Regions from separate parts of the Microbacterium sp. NPDC087589 genome, predicted to be linked through region 2. Evidence: riboswitches for the same ligand, from Rfam matches in the RefSeq annotation. Region 2 holds a riboswitch; the other holds the start of a gene.
The links. A riboswitch is a leader RNA that binds a small molecule or an ion and turns the genes downstream of it on or off. The one in region 2 is predicted to bind thiamine pyrophosphate.
Positions count from the first base shown of each region.

Region 1 (8,297 bases), on a different contig from region 2:
GGCTACGTCGGAGAGCTCCACCCCGACGTCGCAGCGGGAGCAGACCTGCCGGGTCGCGCGACCGTGCTCGAGCTCGATCTGGACCAGATCCTCGCGCTGGGGGGTGGCCGAGCTGTCGCTGCCTCGCTGTCGACGTTCCCCGCCGCCACGCAGGACGTGTCGCTCGTGCTCGGGGCTGACGTCCCCGCCGGCGAGGTCAAGGCCGCGCTGGCCGAAGGGGCGGGCGCACTGCTCGAGGCGATTCGACTCGTAGACGACTACCGCGGCGAGGGAGTGGACGAGGGTGAGAAGAGTCTGACGTTCGCGCTGCGCTTCCGCGCTGACGACCGCACGCTCACCGCTGCCGAGGCCACCGAGGCGAAGCTCGCCGGGGTCGCCGTCGCGTCCGAGCGCTTCGGCGCCACGCTGCGCGACTGACACCGCACGGCGCGCACCGATTCGCACGCGGGCTGCACTCGATGTGCAGCTCGCGTGCGTCGTCTGTGCCGCTGTTGCACGCATCACCGCCGAGCCGACCTGAACCCGGCGAGCCCCGGGGTACCGTGTCGTGATGAGCATCCTTCCCCACAGCACTCCTGCGGCGGTTCCCGACGGCGTCCGAGCGATGGGCGAGGGGCCGTTCCTCACCCCGGGTGATCAGGTCTCCTGGCACTACCGGAAGCCGGGCTGGCAGCCCGGTGACGCATCGACGATCACACCCATGCGCGTGGTCCGCGACGACGAGCGGGGTCTCGTCGCCTGGCTCGCTCCGGGCACGCTGCAGGAGGGGCAGGGCACTCCTGCCGGAGAACGCGTCCGGACGGTCCCGCTCGAGCGGCGATGGCTCGAACCGCGGTCGCGGATCGTCGAGGAATGGTGGGGCAACGGCATCCTCCGCATCGCGCCCGCGGGTGCGGCGTGGTCGGTCTGGCTCTTCTGGAGCGAGGCGAACGGTTCGGACTGGCAGTTCGCCGGCTGGTACGTGAACCTCGAGAACGCGCACCTGCGCACCGATCGTGACACATACTCGTCCGACCACATCCTCGACGTCGAGATCGAGCCGGATGGTCGAGTGCACCTCAAGGACGAGGACGAGCTCATCGCGGCCGTCGAGCAGGGACGCCTCACCTCCGAGCAGGCGGCGCAGATCGAGCGGCACGCGGATGCCGCGATCGAGTCGTTCCGTGAGGCGGACTGGCCATTCGCCGCGGAATGGTGCGACTGGCGGCCTGATCCCTCCTGGTCCGTCCCGGAGTTGGCGGGGCTGTCCGACCTCCGCAGTCGGTGAACCGGCATCCGCCGTGAGCGGAGGGCACTTCCCTTCGCACGGCGAAGGTGGTGGCATGGGTCCATGACCGACGTTCTCATCCTCGGCGGAACCGGCTGGTTGTCCGGCCGCATCGCCAGACGGCTGCTGGTGGACGGCGCGACGGTGTTGTGCCTCGCGAGGGGAGGACGGCCCTCACCGGACGGGGCGAGCCTGGTTCTGGCCGATCGGGGAGATGCTGACGCGTACGATGCCGTCCGGGGTCGCGCCTGGGACCACGTGATCGATGTGTCATCGAACGCGGCACAAGTCGCGGCGGCGGTCGAGGCGCTCGGCGATCGAGCCGCGCGGTGGACGTACGTGTCGTCGGTGTCGGCATACTCCGACGATGAGACGGTCGGGGCGGACGAGTCCGCGCCGTTGCATCGGCCGGCGGGCCCCGGAGATGAGTACGAGTACGGGCCGCAGAAGGTCGCCGCCGAGGATGCCGTGCGTGCCCTCGGAGATCGGACGCTGATCGTGCGTCCTGGCCTGATCGTCGGCGAGGGCGACCCGAGCGATCGGTTCGGCTACTGGGCTGCTGCGTTCCTGCGGGCCGAGGATGGCCCCGTGCTGCATCCTCGCTCGGAGGGACGCAGTGCGCAGGTCATCGACGTCGATGACCTGGCGGAGTTCGTCGCCACGACCTCGGCGACAGGAGTCAGCAACGCGGTCGGTGACCGGCATTCGCTGACGGAAGTACTCGACGCCATCCGGCAGGCGGCAGGGCACATCGGGGAGACGCCGGTGGCGGATGACGACTGGCTGACCGCGAACGGCGTCGAGCACTGGGCGGGGGAGCGATCGCTGCCGTTGTGGCTGCCCGCCGACATGCCCGGTTTCATGTCTCGCTCGAACGCCAGGTATCGGGATGCCGCGGGAGGACTCCGCCCGATCGACGAGACGATCGCCGCTGTCGTCGCGGACGAGCGCGAACGCGGCGTCGACCGAACGCGACGTGCGGGCCTGACCCGTGCCGACGAGCTGGAGCTCGTGCGGCTGCTCGGCTGACGACCGGAGATCGCTAGACTGCGAGCAGTGACACGGGGTGCCGCATCCGCGGCTGAGAACAGACCCGTCGAACCTGATCTAGTTCGTACTAGCGAAGGGATGTCGCATTGAGCGATCGTCTGCGTCCACATACCGATTCGACCCTCGCGGCGTCGGCCGCCGAGCTGCTGTCCGCGCTCCGCGAGACACCACCGCTGACCCACTGCATCACGAACAGCGTCGTCACCGGCTTCACCGCCAACGTGCTGCTGGCCCTCGGCGCGGCCCCGGCGATGGTCGACATCGTCGACGAGGCCGGCCTGTTCGCGGGGGTGGCGTCCGGACTGCTGATCAACCTCGGCACGCCCACGCCAGAGCAGCGGGCCGCGAGCCTCCAGGCCGTGACAGGCGCGGCAGCCGCGGGCACTCCGTGGGTGCTCGATCCCGTGGCGATCGGAGCACTGCCCGTGCGCACGGCGCTGGCGCACGAGCTCGCCGCGTCGCGCCCCACCGCGATTCGAGGCAATGCCTCAGAGATCCTCGCCCTGGCCGGGCTCAGTGCGGGTGGCCGAGGCGTCGATGCCACCGACAGCACCGAAGCCGCTGAAGAGGCGGCGCTGGAGCTCGCCGCCCGGCACGGATCGGTCGTCGCGGTGTCGGGGCCGGTCGACCTCATCACCGACGGGCGGCGCGTGGTGCGCATCGCCAACGGACACGAGATGCTCACCCGTGTCACCGGCGGAGGGTGCGCGCTGGGTGCCGTGATGGCGGCCTTCCTCGGGGCGGCGCGCGAGTCGGGCATAGATCCGCTCACCGCAGTCGCCTCGGCGAGTCTGGTCTACACGGTCGCAGCCGAGCACGCCGCGACTCATGCAGCGGGGCCCGGAAGTTTCGCGGTCGCGCTGCTCGACGCGCTCGCCACCGTCACGCCGCAGCAGATCGCTGCGGCGGCACGGGTCGAGGAGCGCACGCTGTGATCGTCGATCTCTCGCTGTATCTCGTGACGGATCCCGCACTCTGCGGTGAGCGGGGCGTCGTGGATACCGTGCGGCAGGCCGTCGATGGGGGTGTGCGGATCGTGCAGCTGCGCGACAAGACCGCGACGGATGCCGAGATCGTCGCTCAGCTCGTCGATCTCTCGCGCGTGATCGACGGGCGAGCGCTGCTCGTGGTGAACGATCGCCTCGATGCTGCTCTCGCCGCCCGTGTACAGGGCGCAAGGGTCGACGGGGTGCACCTCGGACAGGGGGACGACTCCGTGCTGCGGGCGCGCGAGATGCTCGGTCCCGACGCGGTCATCGGCCTCACGGCGAACAGCCGGGAACATTTCGAGGCGGTGCGCGCGCTCCCGCTCGGTACGGTCGACTATCTGGGGGTCGGCGTCATCCGCCCCACCAGCACCAAGCCCGACCATCCGCCGGCCCTCGGCGTCGAGGGATTTCGTGCCCTCGTCGAGACGACGGCGCTTCCGTGCGTCGCCATCGGTGGCGTCGGCATCGACGACACCGAATCGCTTCGCGATGCGGGTGCCGCAGGACTCGCCGTGGTGTCGGCGCTCTGCGCGGTGGACGATCCGACCCGCGCTGCGGGCGACTTCGTGCGCCGCTGGCGGGCATCCGGCACGCCGCGGGTGCTCAGCATCGCCGGCAGCGATCCGTCGGGCGGCGCAGGGATACAGGCCGATCTCAAGTCGATCGCCGCCAACGGCGGATACGGCATGGCCGCGCTCACCGCCCTCACCGCCCAGAACACCGTCGGGGTGCGTGGAGTGCACGTGCCGCCCGCGATATTCCTCCGGCAGCAGCTCGACGCGATCTCAGACGACATCGTCGTCGATGCGGTGAAGATCGGGATGCTCGCGAACGCCGACGTCATCCGCACCGTCGCAGACTGGCTCGATGCCGTGAACCCGCCGATCGTCGTGCTCGACCCTGTCATGGTGGCCACCAGCGGCGACAGGCTGCTCGATCAGGATGCCGAGGCCGCACTGCGCTCGCTGCTCGAACGTGCTCATGTCGTGACCCCCAACCTCGAAGAACTCGCGGTGCTGGCAGGACGACCCATCTCGGGATGGGACGACGCGGTCGCCGCGGCGGAGGAGCTGTCATCGCGTATCGACGCGGCGGTGCTCGTCAAGGGCGGGCACCTCGACGGCGACGATGTGCCGGATGGGCTCGTTGACGTTGCCCGGAGAGTGCGGGCGGAGTATCCGGGGTCACGCATCCGCACCGCGAACACGCACGGCACCGGCTGCTCCCTGTCTTCCGCGCTGGCCACCCGTCTCGCTCGCGGCGAGAGCCCCGTCGAGGCCGTCGCCTCGTCGCGGGCGTGGCTGCGTGAGGCGTTGCGCGAGAGCGGGGGCCTGCACGTCGGCCGCGGTCACGGGCCGATCAATCACTTCGCGGGTCTCTGGCAGCGCGGCGGGGTCGAGACGACCAAGACTGCGGAACAGATCCGCGCGGACTGGTGGCAGCGAACGGCCGCCGTGCGGTCGGGGATAGACAGCCTCCCGTTCATCCGCGGCCTGGCCGACGGCACTCTCGAACAGGAGCCGTTCCTGTTCTACCTCGCGCAGGACGCGCTGTATCTCCGCGACTATTCCCGCGTGCTCGCCGAGGCCTCGCGGCTCGCCCCCACGCCCCACGAGCAGGCGTTCTGGGCGCATTCGGCCGAGGGGGCGATCGTCGGCGAGCTCGAACTGCACGCATCCTGGCTGACGCCCGGTGAGGGAGTGGATCTCGGCACCTTCGCGGCCGTGCCCGCGCCTGCGACAGTCGCGTATCTCGACCATCTGCGATCCGTCGCCTTCGGTGGCGACTACGCCGAGCTGATCGCGGCCGTGCTGCCGTGCTTCTGGCTCTACACCGATCTCGGGCGCCGTCTGCACGCGGGGGAGTTCGGCGACTTCGCCCGTGACCCACGGCATCCGTACGCATCGTGGCTCGCCACCTACGCCGACCCCGCGTTCGAGGCGGCGACCGATCAGGCGATCGGCTATGTCACCGCGGCGGGCGCTGCGGCATCCGCCCGCGTTCGAGCGCGGATGCTGCGGGCATTCGAGACGTCGAGCGCTCACGAGCTCGCCTTCTTCGCTGCGCCGTTCGGCACCGCGGTCTCTGCATGACGGACCGGATTTGCGCATGCCGCGACGAGCGCGCTATCGTCGCGGCATGCCTTCGGCCGCCACCGCTCCTCTGACGCTCGTCCCGAGCGTAATCGCCGTGCGCCGACGCCGCAGCGGCCGCCGACTCTAGGCGACCCTGCGCTTCTGCCTGCATACGCACGGCGGTCGAGTGCCGGTGTCGCCGCCCCGGTTCCCGACACTGCACCCCGCGTTCGACACGGGGTCCGACCGTTAAGGTAGAAGAATGACGTACTCCGTCGCCGTCTCCGGCGCATCCGGCTATGCGGGCGGCGAGATCCTGCGCCTCCTCGCGTCTCACCCGGACATCGAGATCCGCACCGTGACGGCGCACTCGAACGCCGGTCAGCCGCTCGTGCAGCATCAGCCGCACCTGCGGTCACTCGCACACCTCACCCTGCAGGACACCACGCCCGAGACGCTCGCCGGGCACGACATCGTCTTCCTCGCTCTGCCGCACGGCCAGTCCGGTCAGTACACGGATGCGCTCGGCGACACCCCGCTGGTGATCGACGCAGGGGCCGATCATCGTCTGACCTCGCGCGAGTCCTGGGACGCCTTCTACGGCGGCGACTTCCACGAGCCGTGGGCCTACGGCGTCCCCGAGTTGCTCGTCGGCGGGAACAAGCAGCGCGAGACACTGCGAGACGCGAAGCGGATCGCCGCTCCCGGCTGCAACGCCTCGACCGTGAGCCTGAGTCTCGCGCCCGGCGTCGCCGCCGGTGTGATCGACGCGGGCGACATCGTCTCGGTGCTCGCCGTCGGCCCGTCGGGGGCGGGCAAGAGCCTCAAGACCAACCTGCTCGCAGGCGAGATACTCGGCAGCGCCAACCCGTATGCGGTCGGCGGCACCCACCGGCACATCCCCGAGATCCGCCAGGCGCTCGCGGCGGCATCCGGAGCGGCGCCCGACGGCATCCGTATCTCCTTCACTCCGGTGATCGTGCCGATGTCTCGGGGGATCCTCGCCACCTCCACCGCGCCGATCGTCGGCGATGCCAGCGATGCGGAGATTCGCGCCGCATGGGAGGGCGCCTACGGTGACGAGACCTTCGTGCAGCTGCTGCCTGCGGGGCACTTCCCTCGTACCGCCGACGTGCTCGGGGCCAACACCGCACTGATCGGCCTCGCGATCGACCGGCCGGCGAACCGCGTGACGGTGGTCACTGCGGTCGACAATCTCGTCAAGGGCACCGCAGGCGCTGCCGTCCAATCCATGAACCTCGCGCTGGGACTGCCAGAGTCCCGCGCCCTCTCAGTGAACGGAGTCGCGCCGTGAGCGTCACCGCCCCCGCAGGATTCGAGGCGGCCGGAGTAGCCGCCGGCCTCAAGTCGACCGGCAAGCCCGATGTCGCGGTCGTCGTCAATCGCGGCCCCCGCAAGGTCGGTGCAGCCGTGTTCACGAGCAACCGCGCCAAGGCCAACCCGATCATCTGGTCGCAGCAGGTGGTGGCCGACCGCGTCGTCGAAGCCGTCGTTCTGAACTCCGGCGGAGCGAACTGCTTCACCGGCAGCTTCGGTTTCCAGACGACCCACCAGACCGCCGAGAAGGCGGCAGAGCTTCTCGGTGTCAGTGCCGGCGACGTGCTGGTCTGCTCGACCGGCCTCATCGGCGTAGGCGACGAGATCTTCCGTGGCAAGGTGCTCTCGGGCACCGAACAGGCGATCGCCGAGCTGTCGACCGACGGCGGCCAGGTCGCGGCCGAGGCCATCATGACCACCGACAGCGTCTCGAAGACCGCTGTCGTGAGTCGGGACGGCTGGACCATCGGCGGCATGGCCAAGGGTGCGGGCATGCTCGCTCCCGGCCTCGCGACGATGCTCGTCGTCCTCACGACGGATGCCGTGCTCGAGCCTCTCGAGGCCGATGCGGCGTTGCGATTCGCGACCGGCACCACGTTCGATCGCCTCGACTCCGACGGCTGCATGTCGACCAACGACCAGGTCACGCTGCTCGCCAACGGCGCCTCCGGGGTGACCCCCGATCTGAAGGACTTCTCAGCGGCACTCGCAGAGCTGTGCCAGGTGCTCGCGGTGAAGCTCCAGAGCGACGCCGAGGGTGCGAGCCACGACATCACCATCGAGGTGCGGCACGCCGCCACCGAGGGGGAGGCCGTCGAGGTGGGCCGCTCGGTCGCACGGAACAACCTCTTCAAGGCCGCGATCTTCGGCAACGACCCCAACTGGGGGCGGGTGCTCGCCGCGATCGGCACGACCAACGCGCAGTTCGACCCGTACGACGTCGACGTCTGGATGAACGGCGTCCGGGTGTGCAGCGAGGGCGGCCCCGATCGGCCGCGCGAAGAGGTCGATCTCACCCCTCGCGCCACGCACCTCGTGATCGATCTCAAGGTCGGCGAGGCGACCGCGACGATCCTCACCAACGACCTGACCCACGACTACGTGCACGAGAACAGCGCCTACGCCTCATGACCGACATTCAGGACACCACGCCTGACGTCGCCGCCGTCAAGGCCGCGACGCTCATCGAGTCGCTCCCGTGGCTGAAGAAGTTCCGCGATCAGATCGTCGTCGTCAAGTACGGCGGCAATGCGATGGTCTCGGACGAGCTGCAGGAGGCCTTCGCACAGGACATCGCCTACTTGCGGTACGTCGGCGTGCTGCCGGTCGTCGTGCACGGCGGCGGACCGCAGATCTCCGACATGCTCCAGCGCCTCGAGATCCCGAGCGAGTTCAAGGGCGGATACCGGGTCACCAACACCGAGGCGATCAGCGTCGTGCGCATGGTGCTCACCGGCCAGGTGAACCCGCAGCTGGTCTCGAAGATCAACTCCCACGGTCCGATCGCGACAGGGCTCAGCGGTGAAGATGCGGGGCTGTTCGGCGGGCGCCGCCGCGGCGTCGTGATCGACGGCGAGG
Region 1 covers NZ_JBIUWV010000008.1:11,405-19,701, reverse strand. The annotation lists gene pheT (phenylalanine--tRNA ligase subunit beta) at 1-417, shown strand, start outside; gene ACIOU8_RS15640 (DUF402 domain-containing protein) at 551-1,267, shown strand; gene ACIOU8_RS15635 (NAD-dependent epimerase/dehydratase family protein) at 1,331-2,296, shown strand; TPP riboswitch at 2,320-2,413, shown strand; gene thiM (hydroxyethylthiazole kinase) at 2,404-3,252, shown strand; gene ACIOU8_RS15625 (bifunctional hydroxymethylpyrimidine kinase/phosphomethylpyrimidine kinase) at 3,249-5,399, shown strand; gene argC (N-acetyl-gamma-glutamyl-phosphate reductase) at 5,644-6,696, shown strand; gene argJ (bifunctional glutamate N-acetyltransferase/amino-acid acetyltransferase ArgJ) at 6,693-7,850, shown strand; gene argB (acetylglutamate kinase) at 7,847-8,297, shown strand, end outside.
Region 1: it holds a riboswitch for thiamine pyrophosphate, as region 2 does, so the genes downstream of both, thiM (hydroxyethylthiazole kinase) here and ACIOU8_RS17405 (ECF transporter S component) in region 2, are expected to answer to the same signal.

Region 2 (8,297 bases):
GGCAAGCTCGACACCGTGAACCGCGTGCTGCGCGAGCAGCTCACCGGTGTGCGCGTGGTGCGAGCCTTCGTGCGAGAGAACATCGAAGAAGAGCGCTTCCGCGGCGCCAACACCGACATCATGGTGGTCGGCCGCAAGGTCGGCTCGCTGTTCGTCCTGCTGTTCCCGCTGTTCATGCTGATCCTCAACGTCACGATCGTGGCGGTCGTCTGGTTCGGCGGCATCGAGGTCAACAGCGGCACGGTGCAGGTCGGCACGATCTTCGCATTCATGCAGTACATCGGCCAGATCATGGGCGGCGTCATCATGGCCAGCTTCATGGCGATCATGATCCCGCGCGCCGCGGTCTCGGCCGAGCGCATCGGGGAGGTGCTCGAGACGCAGTCGAGCATGGAGCGCCCGGCGAACGGCGTCACCGACTTCCCGACCCCCGGCTCAGTCGCCTTCGACGATGTCGAGTTCACCTATCCCGGGGCCGACTCTCCGGTGCTCGCGGGCATCAGCTTCGCGGCCGAGCCCGGCGAGACCGTCGCGATCGTGGGTTCGACGGGGGCGGGCAAGACGACACTCGTGTCGTTGATCCCGCGGCTCTTCGACGTCTCGGGCGGAGCCGTCTTCGTCGGCGGTGCAGATGTCCGCGAGGCGGACGTCGAGTCGCTGTGGGCGACGATCGGTCTCGTTCCGCAGCGTCCGTTCCTCTTCACCGGCACGGTCGCCTCCAACCTCCGCTACGGCAGAGAGGACGCGACCGACGAAGATCTCTGGCACGCCCTCGAGATCTCGCAGGGTCGTGACTTCGTCGAGGAGATGCCGCAGGGCCTCGAGTCGCGCATCACACAGGGCGGCACGAACGTCTCGGGCGGTCAGCGTCAGCGTCTGGCGATCGCCCGCGCGATCGTCCGTCAGCCGCAGATCCTGGTGTTCGACGACTCGTTCTCGGCGCTCGACCTCACCACCGACGCCCGGTTGAGGCAGGCACTATGGCGTGAGCTGCCGCACGTGACCAAGATCGTGGTCGCGCAGCGCGTCTCATCCATCACCGATGCGAATCGCATCGTCGTGCTCGAAGGGGGCACCATGGTCGGCGTCGGCACGCACGAGGAGCTCCTCGAGACGAGCACCACGTACCGAGAGATCGTCGAATCGCAGCTGGGGGTGGACGCATGAGCGAGCAGAACGTCCCCCAGCCCCGCCGCGGTCGCAAGGGCAAGGACACGGCCGCGACCACCACGGTCGAACCTGAACTGACCGAAGAAGAGAAGTACGAAGCCGAGCTCGCCGAGAAGGCGCGCCAGGACGGCGGCGGGTGGGACAGCGTCGCACCGGGCAAGGCCGACAACTTCGGCAAGAGCTTCAGTCGGATGATCGGACTGCTGAAGCCCTCGGCCGTGTGGTTCATCCTGGTGTCGATCGCCGGCGCCGTCGGCGTCGTGCTGACGGTGGCCGCCCCGAAGGTGCTCGGCGAGGCCACGAACCTCATCTACAAGGGCTTCATCTCGGTGCAGCTCGCTCAGGCGAACGGAGACTTCCCCGGTTTCCCTGCCGGCACCCCCCAGGAGGATGTCGTCGAGGCGCTCCGCCGGGGCGGGCAGGACGACTTCGCCAACCAGGTCTCGGCCCTCGGCAGCTTCCGGGTCGGTGACGGCGTCGACTTCGACGCGCTGCGGTGGATCATCATCGCGGTGCTGGCGATCTACATCACGGCAGCGTTCCTCAGCTGGCTCCAGGGCTACGTGATCAACGTCATCATGGTGCGCACCATGTGGCGCCTGCGCGAAGCGGTCGAGGCGAAGATCAACCGCCTGCCTCTGTCGTACTTCGACAAGGTGCAGCGTGGCGACCTGATCTCGCGCGTGACCAACGACATCGACAACATCACGCAGACGATGCAGCAGTCGCTGTCCGGTGCGATCACGGCCGTGCTCACGGTCGTGGGCGTGCTGGTGCTGATGTTCTCGATCTCGTGGCAGCTCGCTCTCGTCGCGCTGGTCGCACTCCCGCTGATGGGCGTGATCTTCGGTGTCATCGGCCCTCGTTCGCAGAAGGCCTTCGGCACTCAGTGGCGCAAGGTCGGCCGTCTGAACGCCCGCGTCGAAGAGGCCTTCTCGGGCCACGCGCTGGTCAAGGTCTTCGGCCGCGAGCAGGATGCGCTCGAGAAGTTCAAGGACGAGAACGAGGAGCTGTTCCAGGCCAGCTTCAAGGCGCAGTTCCTCTCGGGCATCATCATGCCGGCGATGACCTTCGTCGGCAGCCTCACCTATGTGGGCATCGCGGTGCTCGGCGGCCTCATGGTGGCGAGCGGGCAACTGCGTCTCGGTGACGTGCAGGCATTCATCCAGTACTCGCAGCAGTTCACGCAGCCGCTGTCGGAGCTCGGCGGAATGGCCGCGGTCGTGCAGTCCGGAACCGCGTCCGCCGAGCGGGTGTTCGAGCTGCTCGACACCGAAGAGCAGGAGGCCGACGCCGTCGACGCTCCCAGGCTCGCCGACGGCAAGGGCGTCGTGGAGTTCGAGAACGTCGCGTTCTCGTACACGCCCGAGCGTCCGCTCATCACCGACCTCTCGTTCCGGGTCGAGCCCGGCCAGACGGTCGCGATCGTCGGTCCGACCGGAGCGGGCAAGACGACACTCGTCAACCTCATCATGCGGTTCTACGAACTGAACGGCGGGCGGATCCTGCTCGACGGTCAGGACATTTCCGAGGTCACGCGCGAGCAGCTGCGCTCACGCACCGGCATGGTGCTGCAGGACCCGTGGCTGTTCGCCGGCAGCATCCGCGAGAACATCCGATACGGACGCTCCACGGCGACCGACGAAGAGGTTCTCGAGGCGGCGAAGGCGACATACGTCGATCGCTTCGTGCGCTCCCTCCCCGAGGGATACGACACGGTGCTCGACGAGGACGCGTCGAACGTCTCGGCGGGTGAACGTCAGCTGATCACGATCGCACGAGCGTTCGTCGCTCAGCCGTCGATCCTGATCCTCGACGAGGCGACGTCGGCGGTCGACACCCGCACCGAGGTGCTGCTGCAGCACGCGATGGCGGCGCTGCGACAGGGACGCACTTCGTTCGTGATCGCTCACCGTCTGTCGACGATCCGCGATGCCGACCTCATCCTCGTGATGGAGCACGGCGACATCGTCGAGAAGGGCACGCACGACGAGCTCATCACCGCGCAGGGCGCGTACTGGCGCCTCTACCAGTCGCAGTTCGAGCAGGCGGCGACCGACATCGATGCAGAGGACGCGCTCACGGGCTCGACCCCTGTCGTCGTGAGCGGCGACGCCGAAGACGCGGCTGCGGCAGCACAGGTCGGGGTCTCCGTGGGGGCGCAGGTTCCCGCCGCGGAGGCTGCGGCTGCGCAGGCGGTCATCGAACGCCCGGATGGTGGGGGCCAGAAGGCCTGATCCGCACTCGGACGGATCCGGCACACGGCCTCGTCAGCAGACGGCCCAGTCAACACAGGGCCTGGTCAGCAGACGGCCTCGTCAGCAGAATGCCCCGCCTCCCGTTCATTCGGGGGCGGGGCATTCTGCTGGCACCCGAGCAGCGCACTCAGCGTTGCGCTTCGGTGATGCCGAGGAGTTCGAGTGGATGGGTCAGGCGCCACCATGGGCTCGGGGCGTCGACGTCGTCTGCGAGCGACAGCGACGTCGTCACCGTGTTCAACGGTCCGGAGCTCGTCATCGTGCCGACCTCGTCGCCCGATTCGCGATTGTCGCCGAGGGAGACATCCGTCGATGCCTCGGCCGTCGCGCCGTTCCACAGCACGATCTCGGCATCGGCATCCGTGACGATCTCGGTGGTCGCGCCCCACGGCGTCGTCACCGTTCCGACCACAGTGCCGGCCGCGACCGCGGGAGCCTGCTGCTCGAGCGCTGTCTCGACCTGTGAGAACAGCGAACGGGTCTGGGTGAGGCGCTGCTCATCGTCTGGCTGCCCGAGAACGGACGCATAGAGGCGCACGGTCGTGTCGTCGAGGGTGATGACCTTTGCGGTCAGCAGGTTCCAGCTGTCACCGAGCGTGCCGGTCTTGACGCCGATCACGCCAGGATCCGCCAACATCCCGTTCGTGTTCACCACCGTGCCGGCGCCCGGCAGATCGACGGACGGGGTGCCGACGATGCCGGCGAACACCGGGTTCTGCATCGCCAGCTCGGCCAGCGCGATCAGTGACGCGGGCGTTGCCCTGTTGCGGTCGTCGAACCCCGACGGGGTCACGATCGTGATGTCGTCGAGGCCTCGGTCGCGCAGCCACACCTCCGCCGCGGCGGTGAACGCCGAGGGGGAGCCCCAGATCTCCTGGGAGAGACGATCGATGTAGTTGTTCGCCGAGCCGAGCAGTGTTCCCTGCAGCAGCTGGAACTCGGTGAGAGTGCCGCCCACGGGGACGTCGAGTGCCGACTGGTCGGAGCGGCGGTACTCCCAGTACGCGAGGTTGTCTGCCCGGGTGAACGAGAACTCGGGGCCCTGCTCGCCGACGGCGAGCGGCATCCGATCGAGCACCATCAGACTCGAGACCACCTTGGTGACGCTCGCGATCGCCGCCGCGTCGAGCGACGACGACGTCGTGCCGATCCCACCGACTCCCACGGCCGCGCTTCCCTGAGCCGGCCAGGTGATGGCGGCTGCGGGCGCGGTGATCGGCGTCAGTTCCGTCGCCTGCACGGTCGGCGGCACCTCGTGCAACGGCCACAGCATGGCCGACCCGACATAGGTGCCGAGCAGTCCGACGAGCACACCGAGCGGGACCAGCACGCCGGGTCGGGCGATCGCCGGGCGCAGGTGCGCTCCGGTCAGAAGTCCGCCGCCGCTCGCTGCGGGAGGCGCGTCATCGAGCGCCTCGGTCGCCGGGTGCCGAGCGACTTCGACGGCGTCGACCCACGTCAGCGGTGTCCCACCGCTGGTGCCCTCGGCCCACCGGGCATCGGGAGCCGTGTCAGGAGCGAAGATCGCGGTTGCCTCATCATCCGCATCCGATTCAGCGGCCGGATCCGTCGCGACGGCCGCTGAGACCTCGGCCTCAGGCACCGACACCTCAGGCACCGACACAGCATGCACCGAGCCGACAGGCGCTGACGCATCGGGCGTTGACGCGTCGCCCGCGGGAACGGCGGAGGCGGTGGCCTCGGCGGAATCGGGAGCGGTCACCTCCTCACGGTACCGAACTCGCGCAGGGTTCCGTGTCGCTGCAACAGGAGCAGACGTGAGTGTCGGCACTGGGTAAGATCGTCAGAACAACCACGGGAGTCCGGCGAGCCGGGCTGAGAGGGAGCGAATCGCGCTTCGACCGTCGAACCTGATCTGGGTAATGCCAGCGCAGGGAGGAGTCACTGATGAGTACATCCACGTCTGGATCCACCACGGAATCCGCATCCGTCTCGCACGCCTCGAAGGGCCTCGGTCGCCCGGAGCTCTGGCGCTGGCGGGTCGTCGACATCGTCGTCGCCAGCGTCATCGCCGTCGCCTGCGCACTGATCTTCCTGCTCTGGAACGTCGGATACGAGGTGCCGAGCAGCATCCTGACCCCCCTGCTCCCCGGCGTGCAGGGGCTGCTCGCCGGCCCGTGGCTCATCGCCGGTGTGCTCGGCGGCCTCATCATCCGCAAGCCGGGCGCCGCGCTCTACACCGAACTGGTCGCCGCGATCATCTCGGCCCTCGTCGGCAACGCGTGGGGTCCGCTCACCATCGTCTCGGGCCTCGTGCAGGGTCTCGGTGCAGAGCTGATCTTCCTCGTCTTCCTCTACGGCGTCTGGCGTCTGCCCGTCGCGATGCTGGCCGGTGCCGGCGCGGGGCTCGCGTGCGGCATCAACGACCGCATCCTCTGGTACGCCGGTGCGGACACGCTCTTCACCAGCGTGTACATCGTCTCGACGACCATCTCGGGTGCCGTCATCGCCGGGCTGGGAGCGTGGCTGATCGCCCGAGGACTCGCAGCCACAGGCGCCCTCAGCCGGTTCGCCGCCGGCCGCGAGGTCACCGCACGGGTGTGAGCTCGCCCCTGACGCCAGCCACCCTCGAAGCCCGCGGCTGGGGGTGGCGATACGCGACGCGGTTGCGCTGGGCGGTGCGCGACATCGACCTGCGCATCGAGGCCGGCGAGCGGGTGCTGCTGCTGGGTGCCTCGGGCTCTGGCAAGTCGACCCTGCTGCAGGGCTTCGGCGGAGTGCTCGGAGGCGCCGACGAGGGTGAGACACACGGTGGGCTGCTCGTCGACGGTGTGCCGCCCACCGACGCACGCGGTCGTGTCGGCATGGTGCTGCAGGACCCGGACACCCAGACGATCCTCGCCAGGGTCGGCGACGACGTCGCCTTCGGCTGCGAGAACCTCGGCGTGCCCCGTGACGAGATCTGGCAGCGGGTGCGCGCGGCGCTGGATGCGGTCGAGCTCGACGTCGCACTCGACCGGTCGACGGCGGCGCTGTCGGGCGGGCAGAAGCAGCGTCTCGCGCTCGCCGGTGTGCTGGCGATGCGACCGGGAGCCATCCTGCTCGATGAGCCGACGGCCAATCTCGACCCCGAGGGGGTGCAGGACGTGCGAGACGCTGTCGCCACCGCCCTCGACGCCTCGGGGGCCACCCTCGTGGTGATCGAGCATCGGATCGACGTCTGGCTGCCGCTCGTCACCCGGGTGATCGTGCTCGGCGCCGATCCGGAGGGCACGGTCGTGCTGGCGGACGGCAGCCCGGATGAGGTTCTCGGGGCACGAGGGGCCGAGCTCGCGGCATCCGGCGTGTGGGTTCCCGGGCACCCGCCCGCCGTTCCGCCCGCGCCGGCGCACGAGCCGGGGGAGACCCTGCTCGCAGCCCGCGGCCTCACGGTGGCCCGGCGGCGAGGGCTCGCGGTCGCCGGTCCGTTCGACGTCGAGGTGCGCGCGGGCGAGGTGCTCGGCGTGACCGGCGCGAACGGCGCGGGCAAATCGACACTCGGACTCACACTCGCGGGGCTCATCCCGGCCGAGGACGGCAGGGTCTCGGCGCTGCCTGCGCTCGCCGCGGGGGAGAAGCCCGACCCCATCCGCTGGTCTTCTCGGGCCCTGCTCACCCGCATCGCATCGGTCATGCAGACACCCGAGCACCAGCTGCTGGCGAAGACCGTGCGCGACGAGCTGTCGGTCGGACCGCGGGCGCTGAAGCTCCCCGACGCAGAGATCACCTCCCGTGTCGACGACCTGCTCGAGCGGCTGCGGCTCACCTCGCTGGCCGGGGCCAATCCGTACACGCTGTCGGGAGGCGAGAAGCGGCGCCTCACGGTCGCGGCGGCCCTCGCCACACGGCCTCGGATGCTGGTGCTCGACGAGCCCACCTTCGGGCAGGACGCCACGACGTGGGCCGAACTCGTCGGCCTGATCGCACGCCTGCGCGATGAGGGCACGGCGATCGTGGCGATCAGCCATGACGAGGCCGTGCTGGAGGCCCTGCACGCGCGGCGCCTCGAGGTCGGGGAGGTCACTCGATGATCGATCCGCTGACCGCCCGCATCGAAAGACCGGGGCCGATCGCCCCCCGCTCAGCCCTGGCGAAGCTCGCTGCCGCACTGTTGATCGCGCTGCCCCTCGTGCTGACGATCGACGTCGTCTCGGCATCCGTCGCCCTGCTGCTCGAGATCCCGCTGCTGCTTCTCGCGGGCCTGCGGGCCAAGGAGTTCTGGACCCGCACTGCGGTGCTGTGGATCGCAGCACCGCTGAGCGCGGTCACCATCGCGCTCTACGGTGCGACGAGCGGCACCATCCACTTCGAGTGGTTCGTGATGCGCGTCAGTGACGGGTCGCTCGCGCTCGCCGCAGCGACCGCCGTGCGGGTCCTCGCGATCGGACTGCCCGCCGTGGTGCTCTTCATCACGGTCGACCCCACCGATCTCGCCGACGATCTGGCTCAGCGGGTGAAGCTGCCGGCCAGATTCGTCGTCGGCGCGCTCGCCGGGATGCGGATGCTGGGACTGCTCGTCGATGACTGGCGTGCATTGGCACTCGCGCGGCGGGCCCGCGGCGTCGCCGACGAGGGCCGCGTGCGTCGCGCGTTCGGCATGGCCTTCGCGCTGTTCGTGCTGGCCATCCGACGCGGATCCTCACTGGCCACCGCCATGGAGGCTCGCGGCTTCGGCGGCACAGGCCGGCGCTCGTGGGCGCGGGAGTCGAGATGGGACCGACGAGACACGGTGCTCGTGGCCGTCGCGGCGGTGATCCCCACGGTCGCGATCACAGTGGCCGCGGTGACAGGGGCCTGGAACTTCATCCTCGGCCCGACCGCCTGACCGGCTGGCAGGTCATACTCAGCTTTCTCATAGCCGCAATGCCG
Region 2 covers NZ_JBIUWV010000009.1:125,484-133,780, reverse strand. The annotation lists gene ACIOU8_RS17420 (ABC transporter ATP-binding protein) at 1-1,167, shown strand, start outside; gene ACIOU8_RS17415 (ABC transporter ATP-binding protein) at 1,164-3,407, shown strand; gene ACIOU8_RS17410 (D-alanyl-D-alanine carboxypeptidase) at 3,556-5,151, opposite strand; TPP riboswitch at 5,234-5,343, shown strand; gene ACIOU8_RS17405 (ECF transporter S component) at 5,337-5,993, shown strand; gene ACIOU8_RS17400 (ABC transporter ATP-binding protein) at 5,990-7,459, shown strand; gene ACIOU8_RS17395 (energy-coupling factor transporter transmembrane component T family protein) at 7,456-8,253, shown strand.